3 regions of the Lysinibacillus canaveralius genome follow, and region 3 is predicted to be linked to each of the others. Evidence: riboswitches for the same ligand, from Rfam matches in the RefSeq annotation. Region 3 holds a riboswitch; each other region holds the start of a gene.

Region 1 (8,185 bases), 2.0 Mb from region 3:
TAATTGCCTCAAAAAACCGGCCGGATGCTTTAAATTGGATAGCTTTAACCCTTGCTTCATAAGAAGAAGTATTCCCTGCTGTTAATACATATTCCAATTGGTCAAACGGATTTTCTAATTGGAACTCCTTACTTAAACGATGATCCAAATATTCCTGAAATGTAACCTGTTGCATATTTTCTTCACCAAGCTCCGGCAGCACATTGGAAACATAGCTATTAAACATAGCATTCGGTGAAAATAAGACAATTTGGTCTGCTTTTAAATGATCTCGATATTTATATAACAAAAACGCAATTCTCTGGAGCGCTGCGGATGTTTTCCCACTGCCGGCTGCTCCATGCACAATAAGCAAGCGCCCTTGATCATGGCGGATAATACGGTTTTGCTCTTTTTGAATCGTTGCTACGATATTTTGCATATACTTATCCGTACCTTTTCCAAGCACCTGCTGCAAAATATCATCACCAATTGTAAGACTTGTGTCAAACATAGACTGCAGTTCACCGTCACGAATAACATATTGCCATTTTTTCTCCAATCTTCCGTAAATCTTGCCCTCTGGTGTTATATACTGTGCAGTACCTGGTTCATAATCGTAGTAAACACTTGAAATCGGGGCTCTCCAATCATAAATAAGGAAATCCTCCCCGCTTGAATCTACAAGAGAAGAAATACCAATATAGATTTGATCTTGTGCCGTATAGCCCTCTTCTAAAAAATCGATGCGTCCGAAATAAGGAACTGCCTGCATACGACGTAACGTCTCTAATCGTTTTGCTGCGTGACTGTACGTACTTTGGCTAACAGACAAGGCCTGTGTTTCTTGTCTTAAGCTAATAATCGTTTCTAAAAAATCATCAAATGTATCTGTATTCACTTTAACTTCATCCCAAAAATGCTTGCGGATATTTACCACTTCATTTTTGAGCTCTGATGTGTCCGATTCTACTTGAAGCATTTGTTCTCTAATAACGTCCTTAACACCATTTAACCGTTTTTGTTCTTGTTGGAAATCCGCGTGCATAGCGTTCACTCCTCGAAAATATTTAAGGGTTGACTAATGAAAAAAATACATATATAATTAAAATAGGGATAATATACACTATAAATAAAAATTAGTGTATATCTATATAAATTTAACACGTGTCTTCATTTTTTTCAATGTATTTGATATGATTTTTACAATAAAAAATTGACGAGAAGCGAAAAACTCCTAAAACTGTGTTTAGGAGTTTTTATTTGTTTATTAGTACATGACTAGCTATGTTTTATTTTACATAATAAGGAATACCCTTAATTTCAGAAAGGATTCTAACAAAGCTTATTTACTTATAATTATGGTTCGCTGCAATATCACTAACAGCAAAAAACCTGTCTTCCGATACAGCTGAAGACAGGCTTTTTATTTTTAAAGTATTTGATTTAAAAACCTTTGTGTTCGCTCATGTTTTGGCTGGACAAAGATATCATTTGGATGTCCTTCTTCAATAATATTGCCATCTGCAAGCATGATGACCCGATCTGCTACTTCCTTTGCAAAACCCATTTCATGGGTCACAATTACCATTGTCATCCCTTCACTTGCGAGATCTTTCATAACTTGAAGAACTTCTCCGACCAGCTCAGGGTCCAAGGCGGAAGTCGGCTCATCAAAAAGCATTACTTTTGGTTCCATCGCCAACGCTCTTGCAATTGCCACACGCTGCTTTTGCCCCCCTGATAACTGTTCAGGATAATAGTTGGCCTTATCCTCTAAGCCTACCTTTTGAAGAAGTTCCTTTGCTTTTACAATCGCTTCGCTTTTGGCCTTTTTTCTAACAAAAATCGGCGCCTCAATAATATTTTCAAGCACGGTTTTATGAGGGAAAAGATTAAAGTGCTGGAACACCATTCCCACTTTTTCTCTTACTTTATTTAAATCCGTTTTCGCTATGTCTATTTTATCCGAGTCAATAAAAATTTCACCGTTTTGTGCCACTTCTAAAAAGTTTAGGCATCGTAATAACGTACTTTTACCCGATCCGCTGGCACCGATTAAAACAACTACCTCTTTTTCATTTATACGTAAGTTAATATTTTTCAAGACTTCAAGCTTCCCAAAGGATTTAGAAAGATTCTGAACTTCAATCATGCTATAACAACCTCCTTAGGTTTGCTAACATCCATTTTCTGCTCAATCCGTTTAGCAATCCAAGTGAAAATAAGCACAATGACTAAATAATAAATTCCGACCACGAAATAAGTTTCGAATGGCATATAGTTTTCTCCCTGAACTCCCAGAGCAGTGTTATATAGGTCTGTTACCGAAATATAAGCAACAAGGGAAGAATCTTTTAAGCCGATAATGAACTGATTGGCCAAGGGGGGGATCGATCTTTTGAACGCTTGCGGAAAAATAATTCTTCTCATTGCAAGAGAAGAAGACATTCCTAAAGACCTTGCAGCTTCCATCTGTCCACGGTCAATTGATTGTACGGATCCTCTAAAGATTTCAGCAATATAAGCACCTGTATGAATACCTAATGCCAATGCACCTGCTGTGAAATTGTCCAAGTTAATGATATTGGCCAACCCATAATACAAAAACATAATCTGAACAATGAGAGGCGTGCCCCTGATAATTCCAATATAAATATCGGCAATCCAATTCAGAATCCTTTTTGAAGAAATTTTAAAACCAGCAATAATAAGTCCAATAATCATCGCAAACAGCAGGGAAATAGCCGTTATTGAGATTGTCATCCAAGAAGCTTTTAAAAAGGCAACTCCATGTTCACTAAAAATATCCGTGATATTTTGTAAAAAAATCATGAGACCAGCCTCCTTCCTTTATAGTACAAGCGCCTAATAAAAGGCGCTTGCCTGCAATACTAATAGCTATTTTTGCATAATGTTTGTATCAAACCACTTCATACTAATCTCTTCATACGTACCATCGTCAATCATGGACTGAAGCGCCTCGTTAATTTTGTTTGCGAGATCTTTATTTCCTTCAGCAACCCCTATACTTACGCGGTCCTCATTTAACAAGTCCCCAATAGCTTCAATTTTTAAGCCTTTTTCATTTTTAGCACTTACCCCAACAATTTTATCGGTGATAACCGCATCCAGGCGTCCAAGTGCCAAATCTTGAAGTGCATTAACGTCAACTGGATAGCCTTTCACCTTATCTGGAGAAGTTAATGTTTCAGCCATATCCTTCCAAGTACTAGCTTGAATTACTCCGATTGTTTTACCTTGTAAATCTTCTTTTGACTGAATATCTTTATTATTTTCTGCAACGAAGATTTGTGCACCGGATAGATAATACGGTTCAGTAAAATCAATTTGCTTATCACGTTCAGGTGTTGCAGTCATGCTTCCAATAATTGCATCATATTTATTTGATTTCAGCCCTTGAATAATTGTTTCCCAAGGATTGGTTACAGGATTCGCCTCAAGCCCCATCCGTTTAGCAATTTCAGTTCCAATTTCTACATCAAATCCAGTCAATTTACCATCCTTTTGGAAGTTCAATGGCGGATACTGCCCTGTCATCGCAAATGTTAATGATCCTTCTTTCACTAACTCATTGTCAGATTCGCTTGATGCTGTTTCCTTTTCCCCTTGGTCATTTTTCTGCGTACCGCATGCGGATAAAAGCAACAACATTGCTGCAACTAAAAAAATAGAAAGCTTTTTCATTTGTGTTCCTCCTTTGAAATAAAAAAAACACTGCCGCTTTTATGTGACAGTGCTTTAAATACACCCTCATCTCTCTGCATTTCTTGTGATAGTTCTCCACAATTCAAAGGAATTGTGACAGTTCTGCCCCTGTTCGAGTGCAGCCCCAGCTTTATTGAAAATAGTGATTTCAAAAGCTTCGGCGATTTATCCTTTTTCCTATTTTCCTAGATTTCACTAAATCTCCAATAGGATACTCTTATAAATCGCGACCTCTACCCCATCTAATGCAAAAGATGAGGATTTGATATGAAATTTAATATAACGTTTTTCATTATAGTCGAATAATTTAAATAGTACAATAGCAATTTAATTTATTTGTATAATTGTGTACTTGACGAGGTTTATATCTTACGTTACATTTTGATAAAATAACAGACAAAAAAAGGAGGCAGTCATATGTTGAATTGCCGTAACGATATACTTACCTATACGAAACAGCTTGTTAACATAGAAAGTATTGTAAATACAACCGGCGAGGGGGCAATTGCCCATTCTTTATTCCAGACTATCTCTTTATTGCCATACTTTTTAGATAACCCTGACTCAGTAGCACTAGAGAAGACCATAAATGATGATCAAGAACGCTATAATGTCATGGCATTTGTTAAAGGAAAAAAAGGAAGCAGCAATCGTACAATTATTTTAATGGGTCATATAGATACAGTCGGTATTGATGACTTCAACCAGCTGAAAGAGCACGCCTGTTCTCCAGATGACTTGATGGAAGCATTGAAAAATGAAAAGCTGCCCGCTTCAGCCAAGGAACATTTAGAGTCCGGGGACTGGCTGTTTGGCCGTGGTGTTCTTGATATGAAGAGCGGTGTTGCCAGCAACCTTTATCTCTTAAAGTACTATTCCGAACATCTTGATGAACTGGATGGCAATATTTTATTATTAGCAGAATGTGACGAGGAAGACGGCTCGCACGGCGTTCTTTCCTCTTTAAAAACATTGAAAAAGTGGAAAGAAGAACATGGTTTTGAATATATTGCAGCCATCAATGCAGACTTCGTTTCACCTCGCTTTGAAGGGGATGAAAACCGCTATATCTATAAAGGAACGGTCGGCAAACTGCTGCCGTCATTCTTTATCACCGGTGCCGAAACACATGTTGGTTCAGCTTTTGAAGGTTTAGACCCTAACTTTATCGCTGCCGAACTGACAAAACAAATCAACTATAATCCAGAGCTTTGCAATGAGGCTTATGGAGAAACGACCGTACCGCCCGTATCATTAAAACAAACGGATTTAAAACCATCTTATACCGTTCAAACAGCACTATCGGCTTATGTTTATTATAATTTCTTTATTCATTCTTGGTCTCCAAAGGACGTACTGATTAAACTTAAAGAGCAAGCTACGATTGCTTTTGCCAACGCACTGGCTGCTTTCGAAGAGAGATATCGCAAATACAGTGAAATTAGCGGGGAACCCTTTGTCTCGCCCCCTTGGAAGCCGAGAGTTTTTACATATGAAGAAATGGAACAGTTATTAATCGAAGAAAACGGCGATTCGTTCATTGCACACATGAATGAATTTAAACAAGATCTCCTGGCGAATCCGCTATTAGATACACGCATGTTTGCTGCCCGAGTTGTCGAGGAAGCTTGGAAATGGATGAAGGATAAAGATCCGGCTATTATTTTATTTTACTCTTCCCTATACTCACCAAGAATTGAAGTAACAGGAAAGACAACAGATGAGCTTAATTTAATTAGCGCGCTTGATAAAGCCGTAGAGACAATACAGCCAGAATACCCACATCCAATTGTTACTCGAAACTTTTTCCCGTATATCTCTGATATGAGCTTTATGGCTCTAAGTGATGATGAGGATGGAATCAACGCCGTTTCGAAAAACAACCCTGGCTGGGGCACAAAACACTATGTCGAGTTTCAGGATATCCGGGATATAAATGTCCCTGTTGTTAATATCGGTCCATATGGTTTGGATGCTCACAAGAAACTCGAAAGAATGGAAATGAAATACTCACTAGAAATAGTGCCAAATATAACAAACCTCGTTATCCAAAATCTTTTAGCACACGAAGAAAAAAGCCTGTAATCCATCGACAGGCACTTAACAGCTATTAATAATTGATTAAATGCCCCCTAAAACAGTATTACATCAACGTTTAGGGGGTCTTTTTAATAACAGTATTTACTGATGAAACAGTTCTCCCTATCATACTAAGCTGTAATTTATTAATGATAGTGATATTGTGCACTTGAATAATAGCCCTTATTATAAATTTGCCATCCTTAACATTCGGAATTTTAAGTTCAACCATCTTATCGAATAGGATTCTCAAAATTCCAGTTAGTATAAATTGCTGCTGCAGTAACTGGATCAGCGGCCGTATCTTCCGTAAAACCGCCGATTAGATTGCCTACTCTAAATGTAGGCTCAAATAACTGTTCTTCCTTCGCAGGTGCTGTTGGGCCATCTATCCCCAATTTTGTCTCATCTGTAACCACTACTTCCATTCCGTTATCCAGCGTAAAGCTCATTCCGTCTTCCCCAACTTCTGTTATAATGCCTTCAATATTAAGCATTACCTTTGCTGCAGGTCCTGAATTGTTTACTACAATTCTTTCCGTCAAATCTATTGATACATCATTGTTTATAGCTGTTAAAGCCACTACAGCGATGACGGCACAAGCTGCTAAACTTCCAGCTATTAATGTGATTCTTCTCATAAGAAACCCCTTTTCTTTTTTTTCATATTCCATCATCTCTTTTTGCATTTTGTTCTTAAATTCTTCGGATGCATGAATTTGTTCCATCACTTTCTTATAAGCATTCACCATACCTAACTCCCTTCTTCCAAAATGGTTTTCAGCTTCATACGTACCCTTCTAAGCTTTGAGCCTACTGTGTTAACTTTCATTTCTAATAGATTGGCAATTTCTGCAGTCGTGTAGCCTTCGTAATAATGTAAATAAACAATAGCCCTCTCCTTTTCATCAAGCTGAAAAATTTCTGGGAGAACAATTTGTTCCTCTTTTGCAATAAACGTCATTTCCTCTGTTATCGGTATTGTCTTCCTGACGCGGGAAGACTTAAAGTAGTCCTTGCATTTATTAAATGTCACTTTGATGAGCCAGGCCTTTAAATGTTCCTCACTATCGAAGGGCTTTTTCTGTCTCATCAGCGTCATATAAACCTCTTGAACAATATCCTCCGCCTCGGACATACTTTTTGTCTGGTGCACAGCAATTCGTATTAAAGTATCACTATAAGTTTGAACTATCTCATGAATATGTAAGCCGGCGATCGTTTTCATACCCAACCTCCTTCACTTCATAATACGATTCATTTTCGTTCATTCGTGCAAGAGAAAAATTTTTCCCCTAATTGATTCTATAAGTTTCCCTTTGTATGACAAAAAAGAGAGAGGAGAATTATCTTTAATAGATAAATCCCCTCTCCCTATTGAGGTACTTAGTTTTTATATTAGGATTGTCCTCGTCCTGCAGGGTTGAATAGTAAGACAAAATAATGAATTTAACACTTTGTCCGCCCATTCCAATGCGAGAAAAAATGGTTCAGCCATAGGACTGAACCATTTTTTACTATTCGACGATATAGATTTCACGGATTTGGTTATTGCCTTTCGTGTTGACGAATATATCGTAACGTCCTACTCGATAAATTCCCTCGGCATTTTTATTGATGAGGAAGGTCTCAGTCAAACCCCCGCTTCTAGTTCCATCTGTATAGACTTCATCGATGGTAATAACCAATTCATTTTGATTGCCCTTTAACTGGTTTACCACTGCAGAGGCTTCGGCTGATTCAACAGTATCCAAGACAACCACTGAAGACCACTCACTGGCACCGGCAGCGTTCAAAGCGCGGATCCTGAATTGATAAATACCTCCATTTTCAGCTTTGGCAATAATGTCATTCAGGTTAGCGAATTGATCGATATCCTGCGTGATATAACTTTTTGCTCGTGTATTGTGAGCGATTTCTGCTAAGGTCATCCACTCTCCATTATTTGTATTCAACTGAATTTCATAGCTTTCAGTCAACACGTCATTATTAGTCCAATCGATAGTGAAAGTACCTTCGTGAACAATAATCTTACCAGGGCTAGGAATATGATCCGTACCAAATGCAGAACGGACCTCCTCATTAATCCGGACTTCAGTGATTTCAGGTGCTGCTGGGACAGAAATTGGCGCGATATCACCCTGGGAACCGGAATTCGTTTCGACTTCAGTTCTCAAAGCTGATGCCAGTTCAGCTGTACCCGTCGGCCATATATCTTGTCGGCTCGGACGGAACGCCCAATCCAATTGCGAAGCCGGGTTGGTAGTCATGTTCGGATTCTGGGTAGTCGAATCGGAAGCAACAACAATGCCCACGTCCTCTTTCACATTGAAATTCTTTGAAGAGGCTGCATCGAAAACATTTGGTTCAAGTTGTGAAGCATCCGCTCTTAGGGCAT
Region 2 (8,185 bases), 650 kb from region 3:
TTGTTTAATTAAGTGTGAAATGTAACGTAGCTCTTTTTCTAGTGATGCTACAGATTCAAAGCTGTGTTTACTGTTGTCCTTCATCTAACCCATTCACTCCTCAAAATGTTCATATGTCTATTTTGAAGTGTTTTTGGGCAAATAGCAAGCCTGCATTCAGTTTAACGACAATTCTTGCAGTCGTAGTAATTCAACAAGTGCTTGCGTTCGACTCGAGACACCCAGCTTTTGAATCGTATTGGAAATATGATTCCGCACTGTCTTCTCGCTAATTTGTAGCTTTTCAGAAATTTCCTTTGTTGAATAATCTTCAATCAGCAGTTGGAATATTTCGCGCTCTCGTTTAGTTAGAAGAAAGCCTGACTGCTGGCTACTCATATTAGCAACAACCTCCCATCCTCTTCCTTGTACATTATGTCAAAGTTGGCGTGAGGTGAGGGCATTTTCACTATTTCCCATGCAATAATTCTTTCTCTTCATCTGTAAAGGGAACCGGCCTTCCATTTTTACCATTTATTTGAACAATTGTGCCTCTTGCAGTGAAAACAATTTCGTCTTTTTCATTTTTTCCCATGTAATGAATATCCACTGAACTACTACCTACATGAGCAATTTTTACATGTACCTTTATTTTTTCGTCGAAATACATCTGGCGTACATAGTCGCATTGCAGATCAGCTACTACTGGAATATTTCCTTCTTTGCTCATCAGTCCGATTGACTTCAAATATTCAATACGTGCATGCTCCAAATATGTAAACACTACTGTGTTATTGACGTGCCCGAACATATCCGTCTCTGAAAAACGGACCTGCACCTCAACCGCAAACGAAAATTCACTTGCCCAAGTCTGTGGTTCTTCAATATATTTTGCCTTCATTATAAATCCTCCCTTGTTAACTACATTTCATTCCATCCCTAAGAATGAATACCTATTCATTATAGCATGGAGTCATTATAGGAAGATACTTTTAATTCCAGTAAAGAAGGACAATTCTTATTGCTTTATGGACAAGAATATCGCCCTTCCTCCCTACTCAAAAGGCTTGATTATTCTGCTATAAATAGCTCGATTAAAAGGATGCTACTGCTTTATAGCTCTCTGCAGCTATTCTATAGAGGAAATAAATTGTAACCGCAGGACAATGATTTGAATAAAGGTTTTTGAAGAATCATCTCAACAAAAAAACCTGGAGGATATATATCCTCCAGGTTCATTTTTATGATTAGTCTACCATGTGGTCAGAACCGAAGAAGTTCTTGAACATTTGAACTGTTGTTGAACGGTTAAGTGCTGCGATTGATGTTGTCAAAGGAATACCTTTTGGACATGCAGCAACACAGTTTTGTGAGTTACCACAGTTTGCAAGACCACCGTCGCCCATAATTGCAGCTAAACGCTCGTCTTTGTTCATAGCACCAGTTGGGTGTGTGTTGAATAGACGTACTTGTGATAATGGAGCTGGACCGATAAATGAAGCGCCTTCAGATACGTTTGGACATGCTTCCATACATACACCACAAGTCATACATTTAGATAATTCATAAGCCCATTGACGTTTGCGCTCCGGCATACGTGGACCTTCACCTAAATCATACGTACCATCGATTGGTACCCAAGCTTTTACTTTCTTAAGTGCGTTGAACATACGGCTGCGGTCAACCTGTAAGTCACGTACTACCGGGAAAGTAGCCATTGGTTCTAAACGAATTGGTTGAGTTAATTTATCTACTAAAGCAGAACAAGATTGTTGTGGACGTCCGTTGATTACCATCGAACATGCACCACAAACCTCTTCAAGACAGTTCATATCCCAAGTTACAGGATTTGTCTTTTTACCGTCTGCAGTAACTGGATTTCTTTGGATCTCCATTAAAATTGAGATTACGTTCATACCATGACGGTAAGGCACTCGGAATTTCTCCCAACGGCTTTGACCGTTTTCAGTATCTTGACGAAGGATCTCAACATCTACCATTCTGCCAGTGTTAGCTGTTGTTTCCATGTTTAAGTCTCCTCCTCTTATGCTGAGTAGTCACGTTTACGTGGTGGAATCAACGAAACGTCTACCTCTCCATAAGTAATAATTGGCTCACCTGTAGCAGGATCAAATTTTGCCATAGTTGTTTTTAAGAAGTTCTCATCATCACGATCCGGGAACTCAGGTTTGTAGTGAGCACCACGTGATTCATCACGCAATAAAGCACCTTTTGTCATAACTTTTGCAAGGTATAACATATTCTTTAGCTGACGTGTGAAGTGAGCACCTTGGTTAGACCAACGTTGTGTATCATTGATGTTGATGTTGTTCCAGCGCTCTTGTAATTCTGTAAGCTTTTCGTAAGTTTTTTCAAGACGGTCGTTATGACGTACTACTGTCATGTTGTCAGTCATCCACTCACCAAGCTCTTTGTGTAATAAGTATGCGTTTTCAGTGCCGTCCATTTTCAGGATTGACTCCCACTTCTCAGTTTCTTCTTTTACGCGAGCTTCGAAAATTGATTCTGGAAGATCTTCCGCATGCTTTTTAAGGCCTTTAATATATTTAACAGCGTTTGGTCCTGCAACCATACCACCGTAAATTGCTGATAATAATGAGTTTGCACCAAGGCGGTTTGCACCGTGTTGTGAGAAGTCACACTCACCAGCAGCAAATAAGCCAGGGATTTCTGTCATTTGGTCATAATCAACCCATAATCCACCCATTGAGTAGTGAACTGCTGGGAAGATTTTCATTGGTAACTTACGTGGGTCGTCCCCTACGAACTTTTCGTAGATTTCGATGATACCACCAAGTTTGATATCTAATTCGTGCGGATCTTTGTGAGAAAGATCTAGATAAACCATGTTCTCACCGTTGATACCTAATTTTTGATTAACACATACATCGAAGATTTCACGAGTTGCGATATCACGAGGTACTAGGTTACCGTAAGCTGGATATTTTTCTTCTAGGAAGTACCAAGGTTTACCATCTTTATATGTCCAGATACGACCGCCTTCACCACGAGCAGACTCTGACATTAGACGGTTTTTGTCGTCTCCAGGAATCGCTGTTGGGTGAATTTGGATCATTTCACCATTTGCATATGAAGCACCTTGTTGGTACACGATTGATGCTGCTGAACCAGTGTTGATTACAGAGTTCGTTGTTTTACCGAAGATGATACCAGGACCACCTGTTGCCATGATAACTGCGTCACCACGGAATGCACGGATTTCCTCTGTTTTTAAATCTTGAGCTACGATACCGCGGCAAATACCTTCGTCATCAAGTACAGCACCCAGGAATTCCCAGTGCTCGTATTTTGTTACAAGACCAGCTACTTCGTGTGAACGAACTTGCTCATCTAGCGCGTATAAAAGCTGTTGACCAGTCGTTGCACCTGAGAATGCTGTACGGTGCATTAATGTACCACCGAAACGACGGAAATCAAGTAAACCTTCTGGAGTACGGTTAAACATTACACCCATACGGTCCATCAAGTGGATAATACCAGGTGCTGCGTCACACATACCTTTAACTGGTGGCTGGTTCGCTAGGAAGTCACCGCCATATACTGTATCGTCAAAGTGGATCCACGGAGAATCCCCTTCACCTTTTGTATTTACTGCACCATTAATTCCGCCCTGCGCACATACAGAGTGTGAGCGCTTTACCGGAACTAATGAGAATAATTCAACTTCAGTGCCAACTTCGGCTGCTTTAATCGTTGCCATTAAGCCTGCAAGGCCACCACCGACAACAATTACTTTGCTCTTTGCCATGATTGATTCTCACTCCTCTTACATTGCTTTAAAAGTCATGTGCTGTGTAGCATATCTATATTGTAAGCTACTAAACTAAATTATACGAACGAAACGATTGCTACTACACCCATAATAGATAGGATGACGAAGATTGCCATTGTGATGAAAGTCGCAACACGTTGTGATGACGGAGACTGAGTAATACCCCAGCTTACTAGGAACGACCAAATACCGTTCGCCAAGTGGAATGTAGCGGATAAAATACCTACAATGTAGAAGCCTAGCATCCATGGGTTATCCACGATTTCAGCCATCATATTAAAGTCAACTTCAGCTCCAAGTGCCTTTTGAACACGTGTTTGGAAAATATGCCAAGCAACGAAGATTACTAGGAAGATACCTGTAAAACGTTGTAGAGCGAACATCCAGTTACGGAATGTACTGAAGCGCTTCACATTGTGTCTAGCAGTAAATGCGATATAGATTCCGTAAAACGCGTGGAACATTAATGGAATATAAATAATAATCCATTCCATTGCTACCAATAATGCATGTGGGACTAATTCCATTACCCCGGTTGAATTATTGTAGACTTCTTCACCGCCAACCGCAGTGAAGTTCAGTGATAAGTGGAACACCAAGAACAGACCTACCGGGATCACCCCAAGCAGGGAATGTAAGCGGCGCCATAAAAACTCACGATCTTTCGACAAGATTGTTACCCCCCTTAGTACTTGAAATATACTAATCAATTGTCATTACTTTGTAATTTAATGGCATTGACTGCATATTTCATCATGGTACAATATTATGACATGTCCATTGTACTCTCAGAAAGTACTAGCGTCAAGGCACTGCGGATTATTTCATCTACACTAAAAAAGAGGATTTCTGCTGGTTAAAACGCTTTTTATCTTCGATAGTTTGTTTTACTTAATAATTAGTCTAAAAAATACGAAAATATTGAGGGGAGTTTTTTATAGATGCCAGATCATAACATGAAAACGATTCCAACATTCGGTTACGAGTTAATACGTGATAATATACTTCGTTCGGTCCTTGGTAAACATGAAGAAGAGGTACTTTACTGGGCCGGAAAGGAACTAGCACGTAAATTCCCCTTATTCACCCTTGATGAAGCACCTATGTTTTTTGAACAAGCCGGATGGGGAATTTTGTCGATTGAAAAGCAAGATAAAGATGAAATCATATACATACTAAGTGGTGATGCAGATACATTGAAGGCCGAAGAACGCTGCTTCCGAATCGAAGCCGGCTTCCTGGCAGAACAGACACAGAAGATTAATGGCTTTCTAACAGAATGCTATGAAGAAAAAAATAGTAAGCAAGGTACGATTAAATTCAATGTAAAATGGGATTTAAAAGAACCTGTCCGCTGAGCAGGACATGACAATAAGAGCGCCTTAGGAACACTCCAGTTTTCTAAAAAGCGCTCTTTTTTCTATATTATTGTAGATACTATAAAAAATAAGGTTTTTACTGGTATTTCAACCAAGTAATCTTTTTCTCGCTTTTTAACAACCGACATGAAATTCATTATGCAATGCATTTGCTGCCCTCATCATCTCACCCTGAGATACAACTACCGACATTTTGTATTCTGAAGAGCTTATCATTTTCACTTGAATCCCTTCTCTCGATAAACGAGTGAACATCCGGGCCTTTATTCTTGGATTAGAACCTATCGCCGATCCAGCAAGTGATACTTTTGCCAGACCTACTTCAAAGTCCGCAAAACTAAAGCCAAGGGACAGTTTACTGGATTCCAGTAAACGAAGCGCTTTAGCAAACGCTTCTTTCTCCATCGAGAAGGAAATAGTCGAGGTTCTGTCATCCATTAAAACCTGCACAATCATATCAATATCGATCCCATTTTCGGCCAATACTGTCACGATATCTGCTACTACTGACTCCTCATAGGCATCATAGCCAATTGTTAGGCGAATAATATCCGCCTCATAGGACACGCCTTGTACAATCAAATCTTTTTCCACCTTTGCTTCCCCCTTAAAAAATGCACCTCAATTTACGATCGAGCCAAGCGAATAATGACCCCCAACTTCCCATATAAAAAGCGGCTCTCCACATATGTAGAGAGCCGCCTCAATAAACGTTATAATCTGTTCGTCGAGATAGCTCTCCAGAAAATAAGCCTCTTACCGGCGTTTTCTGACAGTCTTACATTTCTTAAATGCAAAACCAGCAAATAATTGGAACAACAATTATCCACTTCGGCAGTTTTCCCTTTCACGCCCGTTCCTTGGAGTTGCTCCTCCTCACAAGCGGTACTATTGAAACCTGCACCTCTATCTATATTCGCTATAAAATTCTGTTGTAAGCGTAGCACACACCTATTCGTTTTTCAATCCATTTTTTTGAAAGTATTGATGAATATTGTATGCCTGTTTCTGGGGGATACCTGCCTCTAGGAGCTGGTCAACACTTGCCTCGCGTATCTTTTTCACGGATCCGAAATGCTTTAATAATTGCTGCTTCCGTTTCGGTCCCACCCCTTCTATTTGATCAAGCACTGACTGGATTGCATTTGTTTGATGCTGTTGACGTAAAAATGTAATCGCGAACCGGTGGACCTCATCCTGAATTCGCTGCAGGAGGTAAAATCCATCACTTGTACGTTTCATTTCCACCGGCATCGGTGGTTCACCAAATAACAGCTGTGACGTGTTGTGCTTTTCATCCTTTGCCAGGCCTGCAATCGGAATCACTAGCCCCAGCTCATTTTGCAGTACACTTCTCGCCACTTCCATCTGCCCTTTCCCTCCATCAATAATAATGAGATCAGGAAGAGGCAGATTGTCCTTTAGCACCCTTGTGTAACGTCTCCGGATAACCTCCTCCATTGCTCCGTAATCGTCATGCTTGGCTGCTTCACGGGTTTTATATTTCCTGTATTCCTTTTTCGCCGGCTTTCCATCGATAAACACAACCATTGCCGAAACTGGATCAGCTCCGTGCATATGGCTATTATCAAAGGCTTCGATTCTAAACGGTGTTGAAATATTCAATGCATCGCCGAGTGCCTCGCATGCCCCGATTGTCCGTTCCTCCTGCCGCTCAATCAGCTGGAACTTTTCATGAATAGCAATCTGGGCATTTTTTGTGGCCATCTCTACAAGCTCCCTCTTCTGTCCGCGTTTTGGAATCACCACTTTTACATCGAGTAACTTTTCAAGCAATGTTTCATCAATGTTATTCGGGATGAAAATTTCCTTTGGCTTCAGGTGTTGAGGAGAAGCATAAAAACGGCCCACATAAGTTAGAAACTCTTCTTCCGGATCTCGGTAAATCGGAAAGATGGAAACATCACGTTCGATTAGTTTACCTTGACGCACAAAGAATACCTGGACACACATCCATCCTTTTTCTACCGCATAGCCAAATACATCACGGTTTGATAAATCACCTGTCACGATTTTTTGCTTTTGCATAACCGTCTCGATATGGGCAATTTGATCACGCAGCTCTTTTGCACGCTCGAACTCCAGCTTTTCGGCAGCTTCCAGCATTTTAGCCTCAAGATCCTTCTTCACATCTTCATAACCACCGCTTAAAAACTTAGCAATTTCCTCAAGCATATCATCATAGACCTGCTTCTCGACATCCTTCACACAAGGTGCCAGACATTGTCCCATATGGTAATACAGACATACTTGATTCGGCAGATGCGTACATTTCCGAAGCGGATAAATGCGGTCGAGCATTTTTCTCGTTTCGTTCGCAGCAAACGCATTGGGATAAGGTCCAAAATAACGAGCCTTATCCTTTTTGATTTTACGTGTCGTAATAATACGAGGATACTTTTCATTCGTTATTTTAATATATGGGTACGTTTTATCGTCCGTTAACAGGACATTATATTTCGGGTCATGGAGCTTAATAAGATTCAGCTCCAAAATAAGCGCTTCTAAATCACTGGATGTAATAATATATTCAAAATCCTCAATTTCACTGACAAGTCTTGCTGTTTTTCCGTTATGGCTTCCTGTAAAGTAAGATCGCACACGGTTTTTCAGAACTTTTGCCTTACCGACATAAATGATTGTGCCTTGACGGTCCTTCATCAAATAACAGCCTGGCTCATCCGGCAGGATCGCTAATTTATTTTTAATCGTATCATTCATCTGATCACCTGCGTTTTTTAATATAGATCTATTATAAGGCAATTAAAATAACCGAGCACGTGTTTGCACTCGGCTTTTCCACTAATATAAAAAGGTGTAAACAAGCATAGCTGTTTACACCTTATCGGGTAAAAAATTATTTGTTGTCGTTAATAAAATCGACTAACGCTTCTTTTGGCATGAAGCCTGCAGTTTTTGCTTTTAATTCGCCATCTACGAATAAAAGTAAAGATGGAATCGACATAATGCCGTATTCGCCAGCAGTACCTTG
Region 3 (8,185 bases):
CCTGCAATGAGCTCGACATCTGAAGGCGACAGCGATGCTCATAAAGCAGCTCAAGCAGCATTAGTTTCAGAAGCGGTATCAAAATAAGTCTCGCTTTTTTAACTTACAATGAGTACCATTTGAAATGGTAGAAATGCCGAAACACGACTTAAGGAAAAAAGAGGGCTACTTGTTGGGTAGCCCGCCCATTTGTCTTATAATAAAGGAAATGGGTAATCAAAGGAGGATATTAAAGTGGCTGAAATTAAAGTCCCTGAATTAGCAGAATCGATTACAGAAGGTACAATTGCCCAGTGGGTGAAAAAAGTTGGAGATCGCGTAGAAAAAGGCGAATTCATCGTAGAATTAGAAACTGATAAAGTAAACGCTGAAATCATCTCTGAAGAAGCAGGCGTATTAACACAAATCCTTGCTGAAGAAGGCGACACAGTACTAGTTGGTCAAGTAATCGCAGTAGTAGAAGCAGGCGAAGGCGCAGCTCCTGCACCAGCTGCACCAGCACAAGAAGCAGCACCGGCACAAGAAGCACCAAAAGCAGCGCCTCCAGCAGCAGCTGCAACAACACCAGCACCGGCGGCAGTAGAAGAAACTTCAGGTGAGCGTGTAGTTGCATCACCAGCAGCTCGTAAACTAGCTCGTGAAAAAGGAATTGACTTAGCAGCAATTTCTCCTGTAGATCCACAAGGCCGCGTACGCGTTCAAGACGTAGCAGCACACGGTACTGCACCAGCAGCACCAGCTGCAGCACCAGCAGCAACAGGTGGTCCATTAGTATTCGCTCCAGCAGCTGATTCTGGACGTGTAACAATCGAAAAAATGTCTCGTCGTCGCCAAACAATTGCAAAACGCTTACTTGAAGTAAAACAATCTACAGCAATGTTAACAACATTCAATGAAATTGACATGACGAACATCATGGCATTACGTAAACGTAAACAAGATGAATTCGTAAAAGCAAATGATATTAAATTAGGCTTCATGTCATTCTTCACAAAAGCGGTTGTAGCAGCACTTAAAAAATACCCTTACGTAAACGCTCAAATCGCAGGTGATGAAATTCACTTAAATAACTTCTTCGATATCGGTATTGCAGTATCTACAGAAGAAGGTCTTGTAGTGCCGGTTGTACGTGATGCAAACAGCAAAAACTTCGCTGAAATCGAGAAAAATATTGCTGAGCTAGCTGGAAAAGCCCGCGACAAAAAATTAGGCCTAAACGATATGGCAGGCGGCTCATTCACAATCACTAATGGTGGTGTATTTGGTTCATTGATGTCAACACCAATCATGAACGGTACACAAGCTGGTATCCTTGGTATGCACTCAATTGTAAACCGTCCAGTAGCTGTTAACGGCGAAGTACAAATTCGTCCAATGATGTATGTGGCTCTTTCATATGACCACCGAATCATCGATGGTAAAGATTCTGTTGGCTTCTTGAAAACGGTTAAAGAGTTAATCGAGAACCCAGAAGATTTATTGCTAAATTCTTAATTTAATTCCTTTGTCCCACTTGTTTAGGCAAGTGGGATTTTTCTGTATTTCAATATAATTAATAGTTTTATGCTACGAATTTCAGCGTTTTTTTTATCGCCATAGGTATTTAAGTATACTTTTTCGAAAATTGAATGTTGACAGTTATTTCAGAGTGTTGTAGTATTCTAGTAACATCAATTCAATATTTACACCTCACATCTCGTGAGGTAGAGGTGCGATATTTATTAGTTTTTCATGGAGCTGCGAGAAAGCGTTGAAATGAAAAAGAAGGAAATGTCGCCGAAGTGTGCATAAGACTCGCTTATGTATACTGGGGCTGCAGTAAATAACTGTAGAACTGTCTTGCATGGTCTTTCCCGATCATGTAAGTTGTGCTATCTCAATAGGGAACTAGAGGAAATGGGCTACATATCAAACGCGACCTTCAGTTCTGTAAGGTCGCTTTTTATATGCACAATATACCCAATTTTCTGATAAAAAGGAGAGAGATTTATGAAGAAAAAACTATTATTATTGATGGCTGCTATGATGACGGCACTTGTGCTGGCTGCATGCGGGTCAGATGATGAAGGCACTGCTTCTGAAGACGGAGAAAATGAAAGCGGAATACTAAAAGTAGGGATGGAGGCGGGCTATCCACCATTCAACTGGACACAGAATGATGATTCAAACGGCGCTGTGAAAATTGAAGGTTCAAAAGAGTATGCAGGCGGTTATGATGTAGAAATCGCTAAGAAAATTGCTGAAGGTCTGGGCAAGGAATTAGTTATCGTAAAAACGGAATGGGATGGCTTAGTGCCTTCGCTGCAATCGGGCGCTGTAGACGCAATTATTGCGGGTATGAGTCCAACTGAAGATCGAAAAGCAGCGATTGATTTTACTGAAAACTATTATACTTCTGATTTTGTAGTAGTAGTGAAAAAAGGCGGAGCCTATGAAAAGGCAGCTAAACTGGCAGATTTCGAAGGTGCGAAAATTACGGCTCAATTGAATACGACAAACTATAAAGTAATTGATCAAATTCCTGGTGTAAACCAACAGGTAGCTATGGATAATTTCCCAGCAATGCGTGTAGCCTTGCAAAGCGGAGCAATTGATGGATACGTTGCAGAGCGTCCAGAAGCTATCTCAGCTGCTGCAGCAATCGATGGCTTTACTTATAATGAACTGGAAGACGGCTTTAAGACAGAGCCGGCTGATACAGCTGTAGCGATAGGTATTCGTAAAGGTGAAAAGAATATTGATAAGATGAATGAAGTGCTTTCTAACATTTCAGAGGATGAGCGACAAAAATTGATGGAAAATGCGATTTCCAACCAACCAGCTGCTCAATAAATAATATTTGCTGCTAGCCGCAAGTATAACGCGGCTAGTTTTTCAATTTGATAGAGAACAGCCAAAAGCTGTTAGGGGGATTTTATATGAGTTTCGAAACCATTATCTCAATATTGCAAAATAACTGGCCGATGTTTTTAAGGGGAGCATATATTACATTAGCCATTGCTGTAATCAGTACAATCATTGGTGCATTTATCGGATTCTTTATTGGAATTATGCATACCATTCCAACTGCTAAACGTTCGGTTAAAAGCGTCATTTTAAAAGTATTCAATTTCATACTTTCTGTGTATGTCGAAATTTTCCGTGGTACACCAATGATGGTACAGGCGATGGTTGTCTTTTATGTTCTTTATGCTTATGGGATCGAATTAGATCGATTTATTGCTGCGTTAGTTGTTGTAGGTCTAAACACAGGTGCCTATATGGCTGAAATTGTACGCGGGGGTATTGTGTCGATTGATAAAGGGCAATACGAAGCTGCACAGGCTATCGGGATGAATCATTTCCAAACCATGATATTTGTCGTTTTACCACAAGTAGCTCGAAATATTTTACCTGCTACAGGTAATCAGTTAGTAATGAATATTAAAGATACTTCAGTGTTAAGTGTGATAAGCGTTACAGAACTGTTCTTCCAAACAAAATCAATTGCAGGTGCAAACTTTAAATATGCGGAAAGCTTTGCTATTGCTTGTTTAATCTACTTGATCATGACTTTTATTGCTACTCGACTATTACGTTTGATGGAGAAAAAATTAGATGGTCCTGATTCTTATAAAGTAGAAAACACTACCGCTGTTGCTAAATAAAATGTAAGGAGCATCCATTATGGAAACAGTTATTGATATTAAACATTTAAGTAAGTCATTTGGACAGCACGAAGTATTGAAGGATGTTAACTTCTCAGTTCGGAAAGGGGAGGTCGTTTGCCTAATCGGGTCTTCTGGTTCAGGTAAGTCAACATTACTTCGCTGTATCAATCTACTTGAAAGGCCAAGTGGAGGAGAAATTATCTATGAAGGGGAAAATATCCTTGATGATAAACACGATATTGAAAAGTACCGTACACATCTAGGGATGGTCTTCCAGCAGTTTAACTTATTCAACAATTTAAATGTTTTAGGGAATTGTATCGTTGGGCAGCAGAAAGTGCTAAAGCGCTCGAAGCAGGAGGCGACGGAAAAGGCATTGAAATACTTGCAGGTAGTCGGCATGGATAAATATCAAAACGCAAAGCCGCGGCAATTGTCTGGAGGACAAAAGCAGCGTGTAGCTATCGCTAGGGCATTAGCAATGAGTCCAGATGTTATGCTTTTTGATGAACCGACATCGGCATTAGATCCTGAAATGGTCGGGGAAGTGCTGAAGGTTATGCGCAGGCTGGCAGCAGAAGGGAATACAATGCTGATCGTCACTCATGAAATGGAATTTGCAAAAGAGGTAGCTGATCGCGTGGTGTTTATGGACAAGGGCGTTATTGTAGAAGAAGGATCCCCGGATCAAGTGCTTGTAAACCCGCAGCATGAACGGACAAAAGAATTTTTAAAGCGCACACTTAAATAACAAAAATCGACAGGCTTATGGCCATGTCGATTTTTTAAAATAAGAAAATAGATGTTTTACACATGAAGAAAATCCTTGCTTATATGCTTGTTATAGTCTTATTTTCTTGAATTCCATTCTGATACAATAATAAATATAATAACAAAAGCGAATGCGATAGCAAAGAACCAGGATGGAATACTACCGAATGCCATAAAATCACCTCTCGTCATAGTTTATCATGAGATGTATGGTAAGCACAGATGAAAAAAAGCATTTTTTGCGGATTTACACAATATAGTACACAATTAGAATAAAATCGTATAAAATAAGTACTAAATAGTAGAGCATCATTCTCTATAAAAAGTGAGGTATTATCATGTTACATTTAAAATGGAAAGACGCACCAACGATTCGAACAGTCAAATGTGTGCATACGAATGCTTCCAAGTATTTAGTTTCTAATGTACTGACAGTCGGGAAAGAATACGAAGTAAAAAATGAAACAGAAGAATTTTTATTCGTTATTGACAACACAGGGAATGTTGGCGGCTATTATAAGGAATATTTCGAGTAACATAAAGATCCGGTTCACAGGCGGTAGGTGGACCGGATTTTTATACTTTTAGAGTACTTTATTTCTAGGTCAGAAGAATCAACAGGCTGGAACGCGAAAGTTTGTTATATGTTAAAAGCGTGCAAGAGAAAATATGCAGGTTATTATTAGAGTAATACTGTTTGTAAATAATACTGCGTCGTTTTAACACTTGGAAAATTATAGTATAAAAAAGTTAAAATAAAAATAGTATTATAATATACACTAAACAATCCATTAAACGGAATTAAACTTTAAGCAGCGGATTTAAAAGGATGCTAAAGTGAAGGGGGAGTGTAACATGGATTTAGTCATGGCCATTGCGCCTCTTATCATAGTAGGAGGAATTCTAGTATATGTAATTAAGAGGCTCGAATATAAAAATAACAAAGGCAGCCTAGGTAAGAAAAAATCGAAAGGCGAACAAAATTTATTAGATAGTTTAATCCCAATGGGGACGCTTTTCGGCCTTGTAATTGGTGTGTTTATTGATATGTTTATGTTTTCCTCTTTTTCTTTAGCAATTACGGCTAGTATCGGAGCTGGAATAGGCTGTTTAGTCGGGTATTTTGCCTATGAAAGCTATAGTAAAGTAGGGAATTAATGATAGAGGCTGCTTTTCAGAAGAGGTACTGTTAGGGAAAAGCTTAGGATGAAAATAATCACTCTTATTTACAATAATATATACTTGATAAAAGAAGAATCCGTTTTGAATAATCTTGAACTGCGCCCTATTTTGTAGACAGTTTAATAAAAAGGGATCTAGGTTGTGGTTAAGCCGCAATGAGATGACTTCGGTAAGTAGCCGGAGTCATCTTTTTTAATGTCCATTGCTTTCGCCTGTTGTTGTAATAATCCATGTATTCCATCACACTAGTATGTAATTCTGCTAAGCTTTCAGCTTCTTTATAGTTCACTTCATCTTTAAAGTGACCAAAGAACGATTCCATAGGCGCATTGTCCAGACAGTTTCCTCTACGAGACATCGATTGAAGGAGACCCATCTCTTTCACACGCTGTTGAAATTCAGGATGTGTGTAATGAAAACCTTGGTCTGAATGAATCATTGCTTCCGGATGAATATTGCCGTCGAGATGTGTTTTTAACTTCTCAAGCGTGTTATAAACAATAGACATCTTTAATGTAGTGGACAGCTCATAGGCCACAATTTCTCGTGTTGCGATATCTTTTATGCATGATAAATAAGCGGTCCCGCCACCTTTATATGGTAGATACGTAATGTCCGTTACAAACACTTTTCCAGGTTCTTCTTGCTTAAATTCACGTTTTAAATGGTTTGGAATATGACGGTGTGCTTCTGTAACTTTCTCTAATTGGCGATATGGATTCGCACGACGTACTTTGGCATACAAATTAAATTTACGCATAAGACGAAGAATCTTTTTATGGTTCATAGGCGTATCAAGTATATCCACCAAAGCCATGTAAAATCCGCGATAACCTATTTTCCCCTTCGTTTGATCGTAAATTGATTGTAACAAGACGTAGTCTTGATAGTCCGCTTCTTCACGTAAAGCATGTTTCTCTCTATTTTGAAGCCACTTATAGTAACCACTTGGACTGACATGCGCTACCTGACAGAGATAGCTCGTCATATTTTTCAATTGATATAAACGAATCGTTTCATTGATTACTTGATATTTCTCTTTGGGTGTTAGAAACGATTCTTCTTCGCCTGCCTTTCCATTTCGTCGAGCTTTTTTAGTAGGGCTAGTTCTGCCTCTAATAGACGAATACGTGCCTCTGCTTTTTCCAACTTTTTATCAGCCGATAATTTTTCAACACGAGGGCGACCTGTACTGCCTTTTCCACGACGTTCTTCTAAAAAGCCTGTTTCACCATACGTTTGATAGATTTTTTTCCACCGGCTGATTGCACTTTTTGCCTTCTTCATACCGATGATTTCTAAATCAAATCCAGCTTCTGTAAAGATTTGAGTCGGTCCTTTGCCAATTAGATTTTCTTGAGTGGCTTTTAATTTAAAGTTCGCCGTATACTGGATCGATCGATCCGATACTGAAATGACATTCGGATTCGCTTCTATTTGTCTTCTTTGATATTCATTGAAAATTATTTTACTCATAATGCTCTCCCGTTCATAAATGGTATGGTTAGTATAACGGGGTTTTTAGTTGATGAAAATAGAATAACTCCGAATAATGTCACCTTTTTTAAAGTGTCCACTATTCGGGGTTCAGTTCATCTTTTCAAAACGGATTCTTTTTATTTGCACCGGCATGGGTTTGCGAATTACTTTTCATCAATTTATTTTAAAGCTGAAAAACATGCTGCCAGAGAACACTGTCTATCATATCCGCAGGTTATTTTTACCTGTTATCTTTAAGAAAGAGAGGACTCCGTCTGTTTGCGTTTTTCATTTGCAACTGCCTGCATTCGAAGTGTTTCTTCAATATCCTGCAGCAGCTTAAGCTGTGTTTGCTTGAAATAGTCAATGTCGGCATGGGATATGCTTGTTCCGCCAATACGGCTTCTTTCTTTTGAAGAAGACCCCGCTAGCTGGGCTTTTTTCCTCATCAATTCATCAGAAGCTTTCATTAAACGCTCCTGCGCTTGACTTGCACGGCGTTGATGATTCAAACTAAGGAGCATTGAAATTTGTGATTGCCAAAGTGGAATTGTCGTCATGATTGATTCCTGAACTTTATCAATCAGCATCCGATGTGTCTGCTGGATCATTCGAATTTGAGGAGCTGATTGAATAGCGATTTCCCTTGATATCTCAAGGTCATATATACGCCGATCCAGCCATTCAAAAGATGTATGCAAATCTTGTAGTTCCTGTTTAGCCATTGGATTTTCACTAATTCTGACTTTCTGCTGAAGAGATGGCAGTATTACATCCTGAATTTGCTGGCGCTTAATTTCTCCAGCTGCAATATACACATTAATCTCATGAAAATATTCTTCATTTAATTTATATAGCTCTTCTAGCATAGAAAAGTCTGACAACAGTCCCTGCTGTGAATGTGCCAGCTGAATATTCAAGCGGTCGATGTGTTTACTAAGGCGATTGTATTGTGACATCGTTTGCTGAACAGATCCAGTCTGTTTGCTAAAAAACTTGCCGAATAACCCGGACTTCTTCTCAATGAGAGCGTCCGGGTCAATTTGGTCAAGCTGGTCCATAAGCTGAAAGAGAATTTCCCCAACTTTTGATGTGTCTTTTCG

Evidence for each region. Region 3 has a riboswitch for lysine ahead of AA0Y26_RS12385 (transporter substrate-binding domain-containing protein). Riboswitches for the same ligand answer to the same signal wherever they lie in the genome.
Region 1: linked by a shared signal. The riboswitch ahead of AA0Y26_RS22235 (transporter substrate-binding domain-containing protein) and the one ahead of AA0Y26_RS12385 (transporter substrate-binding domain-containing protein) in region 3 are both predicted to bind lysine.
Region 2: linked by a shared signal. The riboswitch ahead of AA0Y26_RS15645 (ACT domain-containing protein) and the one ahead of AA0Y26_RS12385 (transporter substrate-binding domain-containing protein) in region 3 are both predicted to bind lysine.

Annotation. Positions count from the first base shown of each region.
Region 1 is NZ_CP154840.1:4,405,435-4,413,619, forward strand. Features, by position in the region: gene helD (RNA polymerase recycling motor HelD) at 1-1,027, opposite strand, end outside; gene AA0Y26_RS22225 (amino acid ABC transporter ATP-binding protein) at 1,412-2,134, opposite strand; gene AA0Y26_RS22230 (amino acid ABC transporter permease) at 2,131-2,814, opposite strand; gene AA0Y26_RS22235 (transporter substrate-binding domain-containing protein) at 2,881-3,687, opposite strand; lysine riboswitch at 3,769-3,952, opposite strand; gene AA0Y26_RS22240 (M20/M25/M40 family metallo-hydrolase) at 4,126-5,793, shown strand; gene AA0Y26_RS22245 (hypothetical protein) at 6,021-6,539, opposite strand; gene AA0Y26_RS22250 (RNA polymerase sigma factor) at 6,542-7,015, opposite strand; gene AA0Y26_RS22255 (hypothetical protein) at 7,305-8,185, opposite strand, start outside.
Region 2 is NZ_CP154840.1:3,080,121-3,088,305, forward strand. Features, by position in the region: gene AA0Y26_RS15610 (MarR family winged helix-turn-helix transcriptional regulator) at 1-84, opposite strand, end outside; gene AA0Y26_RS15615 (helix-turn-helix domain-containing protein) at 157-378, opposite strand; gene AA0Y26_RS15620 (acyl-CoA thioesterase) at 449-880, opposite strand; gene sdhB (succinate dehydrogenase iron-sulfur subunit) at 1,227-2,006, opposite strand; gene sdhA (succinate dehydrogenase flavoprotein subunit) at 2,024-3,769, opposite strand; gene AA0Y26_RS15635 (succinate dehydrogenase cytochrome b558 subunit) at 3,850-4,464, opposite strand; gene AA0Y26_RS15640 (YslB family protein) at 4,735-5,151, shown strand; gene AA0Y26_RS15645 (ACT domain-containing protein) at 5,287-5,766, opposite strand; lysine riboswitch at 5,898-6,089, opposite strand; gene uvrC (excinuclease ABC subunit UvrC) at 6,124-7,914, opposite strand; gene trxA (thioredoxin) at 8,051-8,185, opposite strand, start outside.
Region 3 is NZ_CP154840.1:2,431,935-2,440,119, reverse strand. Features, by position in the region: gene AA0Y26_RS12395 (2-oxoglutarate dehydrogenase E1 component) at 1-87, shown strand, start outside; gene odhB (2-oxoglutarate dehydrogenase complex dihydrolipoyllysine-residue succinyltransferase) at 235-1,494, shown strand; lysine riboswitch at 1,697-1,882, shown strand; gene AA0Y26_RS12385 (transporter substrate-binding domain-containing protein) at 1,990-2,832, shown strand; gene AA0Y26_RS12380 (amino acid ABC transporter permease) at 2,919-3,647, shown strand; gene AA0Y26_RS12375 (amino acid ABC transporter ATP-binding protein) at 3,667-4,401, shown strand; gene AA0Y26_RS12370 (DUF6501 family protein) at 4,760-4,957, shown strand; gene AA0Y26_RS12365 (hypothetical protein) at 5,277-5,579, shown strand; one part of gene AA0Y26_RS12360 (IS3 family transposase) at 5,749-6,701, opposite strand; one part of gene AA0Y26_RS12360 (IS3 family transposase) at 6,701-7,079, opposite strand; gene AA0Y26_RS12355 (toxic anion resistance protein) at 7,337-8,185, opposite strand, start outside.